One region of the Glaciecola sp. 1036 genome, then DNA from elsewhere that is predicted to be linked to it. Evidence: predicted binding sites of a transcription regulator. Region 1 holds the regulator's gene; the other holds the start of a gene.
The links. Region 1 encodes MetJ, which represses methionine synthesis genes. Its sites were predicted from a motif close to TAGACGTCTAGACGTCTA; they were not measured.
Positions count from the first base shown of each region.

Region 1 (9,259 bases):
TGATGGTTTAAGTCCGGCCGAGGATTTTGAAGCGCCATGAGTATCTTATTCAAAGAAAGAAAACACGGTGCTGTATATCACAAAATTGGTATATTTCAGCGTTTTGTCATGTTTTTTGTTGATCATATTAGGCAAGCTTTTTTCAGCCTAGGGGAGCTTTACCGAACACCATTCGCAAGTTTAATGACGATTGGAGTACTTGGATTTAGTCTCACCCTGCCTGGTACGCTTTATATTGTTGTTAAAAACACTGAGCAAGTCAGCCAGCAATGGCAACAAGCGTCAGAAGTTTCATTATTCCTTAAAGAAAATGTTAGTGAACAAGCGGCTCAACAGTTGGTTACTCGGATCTCATTGTGGCCAGAAATTGATAGCGTGTCTTACATGTCTTCAGAACAGGCGCTTAAAGAATTTGAAGCCCTGTCTGGATTAGGTGACGCCATTGGCTACTTAGACACTAACCCCTTGCCAGCAGTTGTTAGAGTCACGCCAACCAGTCGACATGCCGCGCCCACCTCTGCCGCGATATTGTTAGACAAGTTAAAGCAAGAACGTGAGGTTGAACTAGGCAAACTTGATATCGAATGGTTAGAGCGCTTGTATGCAGTTTTAGAAGTCGCTAAAGAACTAGTATTCTTACTTGCGTTTTTACTTTTCTTTGCTGTGGTTTTAATTATTGGCAATACCATTAGATTAAATATATTGAATAAGAAAGAAGAGATATTAGTAATGAAACTGGTGGGGGCGACAGATGCGTTTATTCATCGTCCGTTTCTTTACACCGGTTTTTGGTTTGGACTGATAGGAGGATTAATAGCATGGCTAACAATCAGCCTAGTGTTAGTTTGGATTGATTGGAATCTACAAGATGTCTTTGAACTTTACCGCATCAATATTGATATCACTGGATTAGAGTTTGGTGCTATAGGGATTATGCTATTAATAAGCGTCGCTATGGGACTCATAGGTTCATTCTTGTCAGTACAAAGACATGTAAAAGATATTGAGCCAGAATAGAATTAATGCACTCTGGCTACAGGATATACGTTAGATTCAGGGATTGAAAAACTATTAGCCCAACGCACTGATTCTAAATAGACGCTTTTTGCGATTTCGTGCTCTACTTCGACTTGTTCACAGTTTTGTTTTAAGGTTTGCCAATGTGCAGACTCGATACCTTGGCAAATTTTTACATAATGATGCAGTGTCCCTTGTTTTTGAGTCAATGCTAACTTGATCTCAAGTGCCAATTGAACTTTGTCCATTAAAATAGCCATGTCTCTATCTAGAATGACATCAATTAACGAAAATAATCCTGTTAAAAACGCACTTAGGGATTCTTCTTTTCCATCGTGAGTTTCCGAGATAGATTCGCAGAACTTAGCCCTAATTAACGCAACTTGCAAAAGCTCAGAAGTGTTGCCAGTATTTAATTGAGCCAAAGATACTATTGCAACAAATTTCCTTAGCATTACCTCACCTAAATAAGCAAGTGCATGTTTAATCGACTTTATTTCATGATATTTATTGATCATGGGGTTATTAATGAACCTCATCAATAAATAGGTGAGTGTGGCATCATGTTCGAATATCACCCTAATCTTTTTCATATCTAAACTAGGTTGGGAAATTTGACTGATGAGATTAAATATTGCGACTTTGTTAGCGGGTAATTCGTCAGAATGATTGGTCTTCTTGCGAGTTAAAAAGAAATAACCTTGATAATAGTCAAAGCCTACCTCAACACACTTTTTGAAAGACGCCTGTGTTTGAACGTCAGTAACGATAAGTTTTATTTTTGGGTTTATCGTTTGATTACGCAGTTCTTTCACTTCATAAGGCGAGATTTTGTTGATACTCACTTTTAGAATATCGCAGTGCTTAATAACAAATTCAGATAAGGGGTTTTTATCGCCTGCAATAATTCTGTATCCGATTTTTTTAAGAGCGTTAATACGTTCTACAAAAGCAGGATCATCCTCATCGAACTTATCGATTTCTAACATAGTGTCATCAGGTGGGAAATCTTCAGGTATAGGATTAAAAAGCTGTTCTTTGGTAATGGTGATGAGACTAGTAAAGCCTTCTAATAGCTGTGGCCAAGCTACCCCACCAGTATCTTCCGGAGAACGCGCTAATTTAATATTTTCAGGATCAAATACATGCCCAATGCTTTCATTGAACACTAATTGATAGGCGAATACCTTTTCATTGCTAGTGAAAATAGGTTCACGAGCGAAAACTATCATTACTTTTACCCTAAAAATGCGAATACTTTAGAGTGTTATCGGCGCGAATACGTGATGGTTAAATTTTTATAATGGGACACGCAAATTTCTTTTTTAGAAATTGCGTGTCCTAGAAAAAAATAGGTTAATTAGAATGGGACACTCAGTTTTTAGAAATTATGTCAGATATGATGTGAAATCTAATAAAGTTTAGATTAGCTAGGCAAACTTTTTCGCATATCTTCCGCCCATTTCATTGCGTCATAATAGGCTTCGAAGCCTTGAGCTTCTTCAATGCTTAATTTGCTACACAGATACTCGATAGCTTTCCAATGCGCTCGTTCAAAGGCGATACACAAGGCTAACAAATCACTTAGCGGGCTTTCATCCGACTGAAATTTTTGACATAGCGCAGTATTTACTTGTTCAGAGAATGGCAAAGATTTGGTGACCTTGGGCATTGGAATATCGATAAGTGCATCCACTAACGAAAATAATCCCAAAATAAATCCTTCGGGAGGATTTTCTTTAAACGCTAATAATTCTGAAAGCCGCTTACAAAAATGCGCTCGTGTAAGGCTGGTGGTGATTAAATCCATGGGTTTATCACCTTTTAAATTAGCGATGGCAAGCAGAGCAATGAATTTTTTTAACTCGATACTGCCTAAAAATTTTAGTGCGTGTCCCAAAGAATTAATTTTCTGTCTTTTATTGAGCGTCGGGTTGTTAATAAAACGCATTAATTTATATGACAGGCCCAAATCTTTTTCAAAAATTTCATTCACCTCATCAAAATCAAATTCGGCTTTAGCACTAATACCAACAAGTTCAATTACTGAGGAAAGGGCTACTTCTATTTTCTTGTGTTCGACTATTTCAGGTTTGGATAAAAAGTAACCCTGAAAAAGTGTAAAACCCATTTTTTCCAGCAGTACAAATTCGTCAATTGTTTCAACTTTTTCTGCTATCAGCACTTTTTCCGCGGTAAGAAGTTTTTCGATTTTGCCAAGTACGAAATCATTGGCATTGCTCACCACCGACGATTCTATTTTGATATATTTCACTAATGGGATTAATGGCTCCCACTTAGGATCAAAATTATAGTCGTCTAGGGCCAACGAATAGCCTAAATCTCTAACGTGCTCTAATGCTTGAATCAGAGCTTCTGTAACTTTTACCGATTCAACGATTTCTATAACTGTCGATAAAGGATCTAAAGTCGAAGGAAACCTGTATAAAAGTGTATCCTCATGGAAGTTGATAAATGCTGTTTTTTGAAAGGTAATGTTTTCCAAACCAATACTCAGATGGCTATCGGTTAACATAGTACTAGTTGCTGTATCGGGCGAAATGTCGGGAAAACAATTACGCTTGCCGTCTCTAAATAATAGTTCGTAAGCGAAAACATCTTTCTCGACCGTATATATGGCTTGTCTGGCAACATAGGCAAACATTATGTACTAACACCTTTTATCGTTATGGACAGATACAAACTGGCGATCGCAAATCATGAGCTGTGACTGTACTAGAGTTCACAGGAAAATATAGCGAATTTGGGTTGTATTTTATATAATAATCCTTATATTTAATAGATGTGTTAAAAATACGCTTAAAATGTAAGGTTCAAGGAACTTTCTGGGTAAAAATTGGTCTTAATTTAAAGCTTAAGTAATTGGAGAAACAATGAGTCAAAACATGCAATCATTTGCGCTATCAGTACCTGCGAGCGGTAGTATCGAAAGCTACATGCAAGCTGTATCTGGTATTGACATGTTATCCGCCGAGGAAGAAAAGCGTTTAGGTGAGAGATTACAAAACGAAGGTGATTTGGAAGCTGCGAGAAAGCTGGTTATGTCGCATTTGCGTTTTGTAGTGCATATCGCAAAATCTTACTCAGGTTATGGATTGCCTCAAGCTGATTTAATTCAAGAAGGCAATATTGGTTTGATGAAAGCCGTCAAACGATTTGATCCTACTGTAGGTGTTCGCTTAGTGTCTTTTGCTGTGCATTGGATTAAAGCAGAAATTCATGAATACGTTCTTAAAAATTGGCGTATTGTAAAAGTTGCAACAACTAAAGCGCAACGTAAATTGTTTTTTAATCTACGTAAGGCGAAAAAGCGTTTAGGTTGGTTCACCCATGACGAAGTGCAGACTGTAGCGGAAGAATTAGGTGTTAGCACCAAAGAAGTGTTGCAAATGGAAGCTCGAATGAGCAGCCAAGATCAAGCGTTTGATTTATCGAATGATGACGACGAATCTACGACTTTTTCGCCAGCGCAATATCTTGAAGATAAATCTGCGGATGTTGAATCAACAGTGATCGATAATGATTGGGATTCAGCCGCAACTAAACGTCTGTACACAGCAATTAAGACGCTCGATGAAAGAAGTCAGCATATAATTGAAACTAGATGGTTGTCTGACGATAAGAAGACCTTACAAGATCTGGCTGATGAATATGAAGTGTCAGCAGAAAGAGTGAGACAGATTGAAAAGAACGCTATGAAAAAGCTACAAGCAGCAATGCGTTAGACTTCATAAATAAATATCAAAGGCAGCGTAGAGCTGCCTTTTTTATTGGCTGGGAGGTAATACCCAATATTGTCCTGAGAATTCAGCGACCGACTGATCACCGTCTAAAATATCGACTTTTAAAGAAACAGGGCATTTTTTGCCTCTTTCTAAAATTGCGAATTTAGTCCTCACACTTTCTATATTGCAAATTGCTCTAGGTCGCATGGTTATAGGTTTGTGATAGTGAATATTAGCATCTCCTAACACTATTTCCCCATCCAGTCCTTTTTGTTTCAATTGCAAAAATATCATGCCCCAACCGGTTAATGTGGCTTGAGAATAGATGCTACCTGCAAACATACTGCCGTGTAAATTAACGTTTTTGTTTAATGATGCGCGAGTTTCTATAGTGCGCTCAGTATATTGGTAGAGTTTTATTCCCATGTGCTCAGTAATAGGAATTTTTTCGTGCCAAGTATCCTGTAACTCTTTGCACCATTTAGGATGCAAAATTAATGCATTGTGGTCATTTAGAATCTTACGCATTTGTTTGCGTTTTAATTTACCTAATTCTTCGGGTGCATCGTCGATAACTTCAAAGCCACAATCTTGAAAAAAGTCTATAGAGGTTTCTCGAGAATTTGTAACTGCTCGTTCAGCTCCCATCTCTCTTGCAACCGATTCAAGGGCTTGAAGAATCATTTTACCGACTCCCTTACGTCGGTAGGTAGTCTCCACAGCAATATGACGAATCTGTGCTTCTTCGGCAGTATTTAAATGCACGCGTCCACAAGCAACAATTTCACCCATTTGATTTTTTATTGTGCGGTGCTCGCTAACGCTTTCATATTCATCTTTTTCTGACCCTTCAGGAAAGCCCCAAGGTTTACGTAAATGAGACCATCGAAATTCAAAGTATTCCGCAAGTTCCGTTTCGGTTTTCGGTGTGTTCACAATCAACAAGCTGTTACATCCATCTGTGATTCAAAGTAGAATATTGTATAGTTTGTGTAAACAAATTGCACCTGTCCTCAGGTTTGAAAGTAAAAGGTCACTGGGCCGTCATTGATTAATGAAACTTGCATATCTGCGCCAAACTCTCCGCACTCACAAGGCCCATATTGTTGCTCAATATGTGCTAAAAAAGCCTCATACAGACGTTTACCTTCTTCTGGTGAAGCCCCTTTTGAAAATCCAGGACGATTGCCTTTGTTGGTCTCGGCCACTAGAGTAAATTGTGAAACTACTAGCAGTTCTTTTTGCGTGTCCAATAAACTCAGATTCATTTTTCCGTCTTGGTCTGGAAAAATTCGATAATGCATTATTTTCTTAGCGAGTTTTTCAATATCGGTTTGGGTGTCAGTTTTTTCAATGCCTAGCAATAAAAGGATGCCAGCACCTATTTTACCAATTGTTTGCCCCGCCACATCAACTTGAGCTTGGGATACTCGTTGAATTAATCCTATCATTTACTGCTACTCATTATGTTGTCTCATTATATCTATGAGTTTATTTCGAATTTGTGTCTCAAGGGCACTGTGTCCAGCGTTTTCAATTATGTGAAGATTTGCTTTGGGAAGTTGCTGGGCAAGTTCAATTGCACCACTCGCCATGCATACAAGATCATATCGACCATGCACGATTTCGCAGGGAATGTCTTGAATAATATGACAGTTATCTAAAATGTAGTTTTCTTCAATAAAACAATTGTTGATTAAATAGTGGCATTCCATTAATGCAAGAGTTTCAACAAATTTAGCGTCAGGAATAACCTCTATATTTTCTTTTATCAGGCGAGAAATCGCTAACTCCCATGCAAACCAACGTTGGTAAGCATTTTTGCGTACTTCAAGCTCACTGTTTGTCATTAAGCCATAGTACTCATGCAAGATATTAGCTGCTGTTTTTTTTCCTTGAATGACAGAAATAAACTTTTGATAGTCTAGGGGGAAAAAATGCGCAGCTGCGCCTTCTGGAGTAAGAAAAAACTCAGCATCTTTGGATCTTGCTAAAAACACGCCTCTTAATATCAGTTTAGACACATGAGATGGATGTTTGATCGCATAAATAAGAGACAGGGTAGCTCCCCAAGAACCGCCAAATACCCCCCAAGTTTCAATCTGTAAGTGATTACGAATTTTCTCTATGTCTTCGATTAAAGCCCATGTGTTATTGTCATTAAGGCTAGCAAAAGGTTTTGATTGACCACATCCCCTTTGATCAAAGGCAACAACAAAGTGTTTATTTAAATCAAAAGGCCATTTATAACAGTTTGATATGCTAGCACCGGGACCGCCATGCACAAACAAGAAAGGTATGCCGTCAGGGTTTCCTGCAAGTTCTACGTGAAGTTTATGTTCATTTGAAACATCAATTTTCAGTGATCTAAATGGCATTCAATGCTCTTTTGTTCTCAACCTTTCATCGAGGTACAGATTGATTATGTTTTGGTGTATATTTACTGAATAAATAAAGCACTTTACTCAGATTACCAATAAATTTACTTAAAACTCAAACGTTAAATCATCAAACTCGAGTATCTTTTGGCCATTTGATAGTTAAATACAAGGATTATGCAATGCGTTTATTTGCAATTATGTTCATATTAAGTCTAGGTTTGGTTTCAAGTTGTACCTCAACAATTCAAGACGCATACTTCGATATGTGGGAAAGCATAGGAATAGAAAAACGCGATATTCTGGTGGATAGAGTTGAAGATGCTCAAGAAACGCAACAAGAAGCTCAAGAACAGTTTTCCAGTGCATTAGAAGAATTCAGTGCTTTAATCAATTTTGATGGTGGGGAGCTAGAAGATGTATACAATGAGCTCAATGACCAATATCAAGCAAGTAAAGAAGCCGCAGAAGAGGTTTCCACAAGAATTGATAAAGTCGAATCCGTAGCTGGCTCTTTATTTCGTGAATGGGAATCTGAGTTGGATGAGATCTCAAATGCTAATTTACGTCGTGATAGTAAAAGGAAATTAGACACAACCAAGGCAAAGTACCAAAATTTACTGAAATCTATGCGTAAGGTTGAAGCAAGTATGCCACCTGTATTAACCGCATTAAACGATAATGTACTTTATCTTAAACATAATTTGAACGCTAACGCCATCGGTGCATTGCAGGGAGAGTTGAATACCATTCAACGAGATGTCAAAACTCTACTTCAGCAAATGAGCGCAGCGATAAAAGAATCTGACGAGTTTATTGCGTCGTTAAAAAACTAGAAACTCGACTTAGATTTGCATGATGGCTGTGCTAAGACTTGCCTTCTTTCATTTCTGCCATAATGCGTCTTGCTTCTGCAGAAATTTTTTCAGGGTTATCTTTGCGCAAGTCGTCATCATTCGGTAAAGGTTGACCGGTAAATGCATGAAGAAAAGCTTCACAAAGCAATTCTGAATTGGTTGCATGACGTAAGTTATTCACCTGGCGTCGAGTGCGCTCGTCTGTTAACACTTTCAACACTTTTATCGGAATAGACACTGTGACCTTTTTTACCTGTTCACTTTTTTTCCCATGTTCCGCATAAGGGTGAATATATTTGCCGTTCCAATCTGCCATAATGTCATTCGTAATTTATGTTGTTATATGAAAATTCTAACTGGAATAAAAAAAAGATCAATCTAGACGTGTAAACTGCTTGACGTCTAGATGGTATTTTCGTAATTTAGACGTCTAAACGTCTATAAGGGTTAAACATGGTTTCTTACGCACAAGGCATTGATGCCTTGAATCAATCACTTTCTGAATTACGCGATATCGATGTATCTTTCGAGTTTTTCCCACCTTCAAGTGAAGCCATGGAGAACACCTTATGGAAGTCCGTGGAAAGATTAGCACCCTTAAACCCCAGTTACATGTCGGTTACCTATGGCGCAAACAGTGGTGAACGAGACAGAACTCACAGTGTGGTAAAACGCATCCATAGAGAAACCGGTGTCCCGACTGCACCTCATTTAACATGCGTAGATGCTTCCCGAGAAGAATTAGTTCAGATTGCGAAAGATTATTGGGATTCTGGTATCCGTCGAATCGTAGCGTTGAGAGGTGATTTACCCTCAGGTATGGATAAGCCAGATATGTACGCTGTAGATCTGGTGCAGTTGCTAAAAGAAGTGGCTGATTTTGATATATCTGTTGCGGCATATCCTGAAAAACATCCTGAAGCCCCAAGCGATCAATTCGACTTATTGAATTTAAAACGTAAAAACGAAGCTGGTGCTACTGAGGCTATTACTCAGTTTTTCTTTGACACTAGTGTTTTCTTACGTTTTCGAGATAGAGCCGCCGCTGCGGGTATCGATTTGGATATAGTCCCGGGCATTTTACCGGTAACCAATTATCAAACATTAGTAAGGTTTGCCGGATTTACAAATGTGCATGTCCCAGGTTGGTTACACAAAATGTATGAAGGTTTGGATGACGATGACCAAACAACGCGTAATCTATTGGGGGCAAATATCGCCATGGACATGGTGAAAGTGCTAGCAAAAGAGGGTGTAAAAC
Region 1 is NZ_JBLWFH010000007.1:71,917-81,175, reverse strand. Features, by position in the region: gene ftsE (cell division ATP-binding protein FtsE) at 1-40, shown strand, start outside; gene ftsX (permease-like cell division protein FtsX) at 37-1,017, shown strand; gene ACNKW3_RS11730 (EAL and HDOD domain-containing protein) at 1,020-2,249, opposite strand; gene ACNKW3_RS11725 (EAL and HDOD domain-containing protein) at 2,444-3,682, opposite strand; gene rpoH (RNA polymerase sigma factor RpoH) at 3,912-4,763, shown strand; gene ACNKW3_RS11715 (YiiD C-terminal domain-containing protein) at 4,806-5,708, opposite strand; gene dtd (D-aminoacyl-tRNA deacylase) at 5,777-6,214, opposite strand; gene pip (prolyl aminopeptidase) at 6,221-7,141, opposite strand; gene ACNKW3_RS11700 (DUF2959 domain-containing protein) at 7,324-7,977, shown strand; gene metJ (met regulon transcriptional regulator MetJ) at 8,009-8,314, opposite strand; gene metF (methylenetetrahydrofolate reductase) at 8,452-9,259, shown strand, end outside.

Region 2 (9,259 bases), on a different contig from region 1:
CGTTGTCCCACCAAGAGCAGCACACTGCTGCCCTTGGTTTAGTAGATCAAATTCAATCTCTAGATGTACTGCAAGGTGCTAGTAAGGTTGCACTTTACATGACCAATGACAGTGAGTTGGATACTCAACCTCTGATTGAACATTTGTGGCAGCAAAACGTTAAGGTATATCTGCCCGTATTACATCCTTTCAGTGATGGTTATTTACTCTTTCTTCATTATCATCCTAATTCAGTGATGACAGCAAATCATTACGGTATTGCAGAACCTAGACTGGATTGCCGAGACGTTTGCCCAGTGGCCAATTTAGATGTGCTTTTTACGCCTTTGGTGGCTTTTGACGCCTCAGGCAACAGATTAGGCATGGGTGGTGGTTTTTATGATCGTACATTGGCGTTTCTACACAATAATAAACAAAACCAACCAAAATTAATTGGACTAGCCCACGATATTCAACAAACCTTAAGTTTGCCGACAGAAGCATGGGATATTCCATTACCTACTATAATTACTCCCACACAACATTTTTCATTTACCTAATATAAGGATAAGGTCGTGGACCAGAATGATAAAAAACGCCTAGTAGGCGAAGCTGCCGCAGAATTCGTACAACCGGACACTATTATTGGCGTTGGCACCGGCTCAACCGTCAACTATTTTATTGATGCTTTGGCCAGTAAAGCGCATTTACTCAAAGGAGCGGTTTCCAGTTCAGAAGCCTCTACTGAGCGTTTAAAAGCCTTGGGGATTGAAGTATTCGATCTTAACGAAGTCGATACCTATGACATATATGTTGATGGCGCTGATGAAGTGACTGAACATAAACATATGATCAAAGGCGGTGGTGCTGCTTTGACCCGAGAAAAGATAGTTTCAGCGGTCGCCAAGTCATTTATTTGTATTGTCGATGATAGTAAAAAAGTGGGTGTTTTAGGCAGCTTTCCTTTGCCGGTTGAAGTGATTCCAATGGCTCGCTCTTTTGTTGCTCGAGAAATCGTCAAACTGGGTGGCGACCCAATTTACCGACAAGGCGTGGTCACTGACAACGGAAACGTAATACTTGACGTACATAATTTGAAAATCTTAAATCCGCCTGAACTTGAAACTCAGTTAAATCAAATTCCCGGTGTTGTGTGTAATGGAATATTTGCTCACAGAGGCGCGGACATAGTATTAAGTGCCTCAGGTGACGGTGTTCAAAGATGGTAATTGATTTTATTATCAATTTATTTGTTTGAATATTGGGCAAAGTCTGGTATCTTTGCCTCCATCATTTAGACGTCTAGATGTCTTTTATTAAGACTAAATTCTAGCTCAGTAGTTTGCCAAAGTAAGGAATCTATTTTTCCATGAATAAACCGTCCCTAGCTAAGGATAAAATTAAGATACTTTTGTTGGAAGGACTCCACAATAGCGCCCTAGAAACTTTTAAAAACGCGGGTTACCACAATATTGAATCACTTAAAACATCGCTTCCTGAAGAGGAACTGATAGAAAAAGTGAAAGATGTTCATTTTATTGGAATCCGTTCAAGAACTCAGTTAAGCGAAGAAGTGGTAGCAAAAGCGAAAAAGTTGGTGGCGGTTGGATGTTTCTGCATAGGCACAAACCAAGTCGATTTAGAAGCAACGCAAATTCGTGGTATTCCTGTATTTAATGCACCCTTTTCAAATACTCGTTCTGTTGCAGAATTGGTCCTTGGACAACTCATCGTATTATTACGAGGCATTCCCCGTAAGAATGCTAAAGCGCACAGAGGCGAGTGGGAAAAAAGCGCAGTAGATTCATATGAAGCTAGAGGTAAAACCTTAGGTATCATAGGTTACGGTCACATAGGTACCCAGTTAAGTATCCTTGCTGAGCATTTAGGCATGCGTGTGCAATTTTATGATATTGAAGACAAGCTAGTACTAGGTAACTCTACTCAAGTACCATCTCTGAAAGAATTATTAAACACTTCAGATGTTGTCAGCTTGCATGTTCCTGAGACCGCGCATACTAAAAACATGATCGGAAAAGAAGAACTCGCCCAAATGAAACAAGGTGCAATTCTTATTAATGCCGCGCGCGGCACAGTGATTGACATTGATGCACTTTGCGAAGCAATGGAACAAGGCAAATTAAATGGGGCTGCAATTGATGTATTCCCAGTTGAACCTAAGTCAAACGACGAAGAATTCGAATCACCGTTGCGTAAATTTGATAATGTCATTCTTACGCCTCATGTGGGCGGTAGTACTCAAGAAGCGCAGCAGAACATTGGCATAGAAGTGGCAGGCAAATTAATCAAATACTCAGATAACGGGTCGACTTTATCTGCGGTGAATTTCCCTGAAGTATCCTTGCCGCAGTTTACCGATCGTTCACGCTTGTTGCACATACACAAAAACCGTCCAGGGGTGTTGACGCAAATTAACCGAGCCTTCGCAGACAAAGGCATTAATATCGCGGCTCAGTACTTACAAACCGACCAAGAAATTGGTTATGTAGTTATTGACGTAGAAAAAGATCATGCTCAAGACGCGTTTAAAGAATTGAAAGCGATTAAAGGTACTATTAAAACTCGGATTTTGCATTAATAAACTTGTAATAGACAAAAAAACGCGCTATCAGCGCGTTTTTTTGTCTCTATAGCTTGGTTTAAAAGAAGCTGTAAACCAAGGTAGCAGCAGTTTCAGTGTCGAGTTTTTCAACACCATCTGCTACATCAGAGTTGTGGTCAAATTTAATGGATAGTTTCATAGATAAACCACCAAAAATTTGTGCCGTTAGTGCTGACTCCGCTCTTGTTTTGGTGTTGTCAGAACCCACTTCCGTTGAAAATGTTTGAGTGAATTTAGCCGTTTCTGAGATCTGCCATTTGTAATCGGCAGCCGCACGTAAGATAGCACCGTTGACGCTCTCGTCATTTTGATCTTTAGCGAATGAGTAACCAGGACCTATACTGTAGTTGAATGAACTCCCCTGGTTTTGCCAAACTTTATGGTTCCAACCAGCTGCGACTGTTGACTGGTATTTAAAGTTACTGAAGCGATCATCTTCATAAGAAGCAAATCCAAATAAACGGTAATCTGGATTTTCCAGTTTGTAGTTGGCTTGACCTGAAGCAAAAAATTTCTGCGCAGTTGTATTTTCGACTTCTTCACCAGTGTCATCGTCAGTCACTGTATCTTTTTTGTATAGAGCTTCGATAGCGTAATCGTTACTCCACTGTTCTAATTCTTGTTTAGCGGATAAACCTGCACTTAGAGAAGTTGTTTCAGTATTACCAGTAGTGACGATAAAGCCAAACTCACCGTCCATCGTAAAATCTTTTTCATCTTCAGCTTGTGCATAACCGATTGACATGGTCGCTAAACTAACCATGGCTGCAATTTTTGTAATTTTCATAGCGCTTTTCCCTAAAATTTAGAATTGAATCCATGCTAATACAAGCGGAATAAATCCTTTAGCAGAATGCGCGTATAGTACAAAATACGTGAGTAGTTGCCAACCTAAAAAAACTGATAAACTAAAGAAACACTGGTCCTAGTGGTAAATTGATCGACATTATCACCGACATTTTCATCTACCGTCATTTCAAAACTGAATTTCATTGCCAATCGTTCAAACACTTTAGCGGATAATGAAGAAATAGCTGTGGCTCTATTATTGGTATCGCTTATTTCAGCCGACAAGTTTTGTTTAAATCTTGCTTCATTTTCAAATTCATAAACGAAGTTAGCAGTTCCTCGAACGATAGGGCCTTCTTCGTTCACATTGTCATCCTCTTGGCGATAGGTGGCGTATCCTGGACCTACACTATAGTTAAAACTACTTTTCTTTTCTTCCCAAAGTATGTGACGCCAACCCACTACCGCAGTGAACTGATCCCTTAGCTGTAAAAATTCATTATCATCATATTCGGCATACAAGAATAATCGGTTTTTACCTTTGATAGGTTTATAGTCAAACTCCCCAGACACTTGCACTCGGCTAGTATCGCTGCTTACTCCAGACACGTCACCTGATTGATTAAGTATCTGCAAATAATATTGAGAAATCCATTTTTCCATTTTATGACTGGAATCAAAAGCAAGCATAAATACGCTGGTGTCAGTATTCCCAGTGGTTTTTAAGAATCCAAACTCGCCATCTAATACTAACGCCTTTTCGCTTTCTTTTTGTTTTTTAGCTTCTAGTATCTTGAGCAGATTCCGCTTTTTTTGGTGGGCATTGCGAAAAAATTCGTAGGCTTTTTGCTGATAAGCAAGCGCAACTTCCTCTGCCATCGAGGGCCAAGAAATTAATAGTAATATGAGAAAACAGCTTTTTTTCATTTGCGCGAATTCTAAATAGTTATATTCGCGCTTATATATTTTGGTTTTATTAATCTTAATTTAGAGCTGACGCTATTTTTAGCGACTCGACACGCGCGAATTCGGAAATGATATCATATTCATCATCCGTTAATCCAATAGTGTCGATGAGGATTTCTGGTGTACTTGACTGATGGATAAAGTCTGCACCAAGATTGTAATGGGCCATACCTGATGATGCGTATACAACTGCGCAGTCAAAGTTACCTAAGCTGTCTTCACTCAAAGAAAATTTCAATAAAGCCTCGTAAATAGACTCCGGTATTTGCCAGTTTTTGAGAATCAATCCACTACAATGGGCAAACGTAAAGTTAAACACCGTCATTTGTGCTTCAAGAGGGGGATACTCGTCTAATAAATCCTTATATTTAAGATATTTTTCTGGCAAACGAGTAGCGCAGATGAGTTCACTTAAATTATGTAAGATACCAATCACAAAATATCTGTCGCTACCTCGAATTTGACGCTGTTGCGCAATAGATTTGGCAATCAAACCGCCTAATACCGCTTTCTCCCAAAATTGGTTAAAATCTATTGCTTCACTAGCAAATGATTTAAACGCTAGGTTGGCAGTTTCGGCCATGGAAATGTTATACGCAGCTTCACCACCGATCACACCAAGGGCTTTGGGCACTGTAGTAATTTGGTTTTGAAATCTGAACAAAGCACTGTTGGCCAATCTAAGTACTTTTGCGCTCAAAGATGGGTCGACCGACATGATTCGCGCTATATCATCAACTGACGCACGAGGATCATCCAGCATGGTTCGCAACTTTGTACAGGTATCAGGCAAAGTAAACGACTTACTCGCAAACTTTACGATTGGCTCCAACGACATGGTATTACTCTTATAATTCAACACATCGTTATACTACTAAAAACAATTGCGCCATAGGTTGGTGAAATTTATACCAATACTTGGCAATTCATAACTAAAACGAGAGGTTTAGAAGAGATTTTGTTGGTTAAAGTGGGTACTTTGGGTCTCTTGTTTATTCTTTTTCGCCTGATACATTTTCTTTCTACGATTACAGGCATTGATAATTATTCGTTTCGTTTGATCGTCAACTTTGTGCCAGTGTTGGCGCTCTTCTCGACTACGGAAACACCCAATACAATAGCCTCTTGGACCAGATTCACATACCCCAATACAAGGACTGGGAATGTCAAAAAATTCAAGCTGCTGCATGTAATGTTGCGACCACCAATAAGAGTTAATGCTCACATTATAATCAATCCGTAAATTTCTTCCCTCTGAGTATTTGTACAGTTGTTCAGTCTATTCAAGAATAACGCTTAAATTTTTAACCATTTATAGATTTTATGCGTCTGGAATTCGGTCAGTTTTGCCATAGCGTAGGCGATTACTAAAATAGCTATAATCAAAGCGAAATATAACAACAGGCTAGTAAAACTGAAGGTCAGATAACCGTCACTATTAATCAACACTGCTCTTCCCAAACACAGAAGCGGTGTGTGAATTAAATACAAGGTATAAGAAAATCCCGCTAATTCATGAGAAATCTTTTTGTTGGTTGAAGAAGGGACTATACGCTTATCACTGTTAATCAATGCGTAGCAAAATAGGGCAAAACTAACGCCGCAGACGACTCGCTCAACTAGTTTGGAGTCCATTTGCCCTGAGAGTCTGACGAAAAGCAAAGCCGCAATGAAGACAATAAAACTTATACTCAACAGCCAAATATAATGTTTGTTATTAACAACAGAATAAGGCAAAAATAATAGCCCAACGCCTAACAACCAAATACTAAATAAAATCGAAATATCTAATCCAACAAAATAAAAAATGATAACTGCCGTCATCAATTGAATTAGCTTTATATGAGGAGCGCTTTTACATACCAAGGGTAAAAACAACAAAGGAAAAAGAACGTAATACCAAAATTCATTGGCTAAACTCCAAAGTGCGCCATTGGTTCCTAAGGTCGGAGTCAATATAGTTTGGGTAAAAAACAAATTTGATATAAAAATGCTGAAGGACAAGTTTTCTGGATTAATAGACCCATACAAAGTATTGGCATTGTATACGCCGTCAGAAGTCCAATATGTAAGCCCATACATGTCGATTAGGTAGGTTAAAATCAATGCAGGAATTAACACCAACCACAGCCTAACTAAACGTCTGGACAAGTAATTTTTAAAACTAAACCCCTGACGGTTTACTTGATTGATAATAGAGCGACCAATAAACAAACCGCTGAGTACAAAAAATACCATAACAGCAGGCGAACTGTAGCCACTGAATAAAACGCGAAATATCTTTTCAGCAATAGAAGGGTTAACAACTTCAGCATAAGGGCCGAAAATTCGGCCAACGGCGTGTCCACATACCACAGCAAGAGCAGCAAAAAATCGAATGTAATCTAGTGATACTGATGTCAAACCATCAGGCTGTAGCTTTGCAATCTTCAACATATAAGTATCAGACGTCCATGTGATGCATATACAAGTTTATTGTTAAAAACTCTACATATATCACGTTGCTATAAGATTATTCAATACACTAATTTATTTGGATTTGAAGAATATCCTTGTTAAGCGTTATTAGCATGTGGTTAAGTTTGATTTAATTTACTGATTTCATAGCATAAAAAAAGCGCCTTAAAGGCGCTTTTCACTAAAACAGAAACTCAGTTACTTTTTCTTCGCTTTTGGATTTGGCAAATCAGTAATACTTCCTTCGAAGATTTCTGATGCTAAACCAATAGACTCATTTAGTGTTGGGTGAGCATGAATAGTTAATGCTACATCTTCTGCATCTGCGCCCATTTCGATGGCTAATCCAATTTCACCTAGCATTTCACCAGCGTTAGTTCCAACCATGGCACCACCAATAACACGACCTGTGTCTTTTTCAAATATCATCTTAGTCATGCCGTCAGTTGCATCAGAAGCAATTGCTCGACCTGAAGCTGCCCAAGGGAAGCTTGCAGTTTCGTAGCTGATACCTTGCTCTTTAGCTTCTTTTTCGGTTAAACCAACCCATGCAACTTCTGGCTCAGTGTAAGCCACTGAAGGAATACATTTAGGGTCAAAGTAATGCTTCTTACCCGCGATAACTTCAGCGGCAACATGACCTTCATGTACAGCTTTGTGAGCAAGCATTGGTTGACCGACTAAGTCACCGATAGCAAAGATGTTATCAACGTTAGTGCGCATTTGTTTATCAACTTTGATAAAACCTCTTTCGTCGACGTTTACGCCAGCTTTATCAGCATCGACAAGACCACCGTTTGGTCTACGACCAACTGCAACTAGTACTTTGTCATAACGTACCGGTTCTTTAGGCGCCTGTTTACCTTCAAAAGTTACATACAAACCATCATCTTTAGCTTCAACTGCTGTCACTTTTGTTTCTAACATGGTGTTGAACTTATCTTTGATGGTTTTCATGTAAATCTTGATGATGTCTTTATCAGCTGCAGGGATTAACTGATCTAAGAATTCCACCACGTCAATCTGTGAACCAAGGGCATGATAAACCGTACCCATTTCTAATCCGATAATACCACCACCAAGCACTAGCATTTTCTCTGGAACGTCTTTCATTTCCAATGCACCGGTTGAGTCAATTACTCGCTCGTCATCATGAGGAATGAAAGGCAATGCTACAGGCTCAGAACCAGCGGCAATAATTGCTGTTTCAAAAGAAATAGTGGTTTTACCGTCACTTCCTTCCACTTCAAGGGTATTTTTACCGGTGAATTTTCCGTAGCCTTGTACGTGCTTAACTTTACGCATTTTTGACATGCCCGCTAAGCCTTTAGTCAATTGACCCACTACGCCGTCTTTGTAACCACGAATTTTATCAAGGTCGAATGTTGGCTCACCAAAGGTTACACCATGATTAGATAGGTGCTTAGCTTCTTGAATGACTTTCGCCACGTGCAATAGCGCTTTCGATGGAATACAACCAACATTCAAACAAACGCCACCTAGGGTTTCACGGGCATCCACTAATACGGTTTCAATACCTAAATCAGCTGCCCTAAATGCTGCAGAATATCCACCAGGACCAGCACCAAGAACCACTAACTGTGTTTTTATTTCGCTCATTATGACCTCAAATTACCTTTTTAAAGTAAACATTTGCCGCTTATTGTACGGCAAATGTTGATTTGTTTTAACCTATTAACTTCATAAATGAAGGATAAGTCTTTTACAAAATAATACGTCTAATATCTGACAGCACTTCACTTAAATGCACAGCGAATCGAGCTGCTAGTGCACCGTCTATCACTCTGTGATCGTACGACAATGATAGAGGTAACATTAGACGAGGCTGGAATTCTTTTCCATCCCACTTTGGTTTTATTTCACTCTTAGATACACCTAATATGGCGACATCTGGGGCATTTACAATAGGCGTAAATGCAGTTCCACCAATACCACCAAGGCTTGAAATAGTGAAACAACTCCCTTGCATATCTTGAGATTTCAATTTGCCGTCTCTAGCTTTAACGCTGACTTCCATTAGTTCTTTTGAAATTTCCATTACGCCTTTTTTGTCCACATCACGAATGACAGGAACAACAAGGCCTCCAGGAGTATCTACCGCAATACCAATATGATAATACTTCTTCTGAATCAGAGTTTCGCCAGACTCAGATAAGCTGGTATTAAAGGTCGGGTAAGCTTTTAACGCATCCGCAACCGCTTTCATCATGAACACTAATGGCGTAATTTTAACGCCCAATTTGCGTTTTTCCGCAATTTGATTCTGTTGCTTACGGAAATCTTCTAAATCCGTAATGTCGGCCTCTTCAAACTGGGTTACATGAGGAATGGTTACCCAATTGCGATGTAAGTTTGGTCCAGACAGTTTTTGAATACGAGTTAACGGCTTCTCTTCTATCTCACCGAACTTGCTGAAATCCACCT
Region 2 is NZ_JBLWFH010000003.1:174,791-184,049, forward strand. Features, by position in the region: gene ACNKW3_RS05770 (5-formyltetrahydrofolate cyclo-ligase) at 1-539, shown strand, start outside; gene rpiA (ribose-5-phosphate isomerase RpiA) at 555-1,208, shown strand; gene serA (phosphoglycerate dehydrogenase) at 1,349-2,578, shown strand; gene ACNKW3_RS05785 (DUF481 domain-containing protein) at 2,640-3,389, opposite strand; gene ACNKW3_RS05790 (DUF481 domain-containing protein) at 3,494-4,270, opposite strand; gene ACNKW3_RS05795 (HDOD domain-containing protein) at 4,374-5,195, opposite strand; gene ACNKW3_RS05800 (DUF1289 domain-containing protein) at 5,304-5,546, opposite strand; gene ACNKW3_RS05805 (acyltransferase family protein) at 5,654-6,793, opposite strand; gene lpdA (dihydrolipoyl dehydrogenase) at 7,013-8,434, opposite strand; gene aceF (dihydrolipoyllysine-residue acetyltransferase) at 8,538-9,259, opposite strand, start outside.
Region 2: a site for MetJ is predicted at 1,275-1,292, ahead of serA (phosphoglycerate dehydrogenase). Genes of this name have one in related genera too.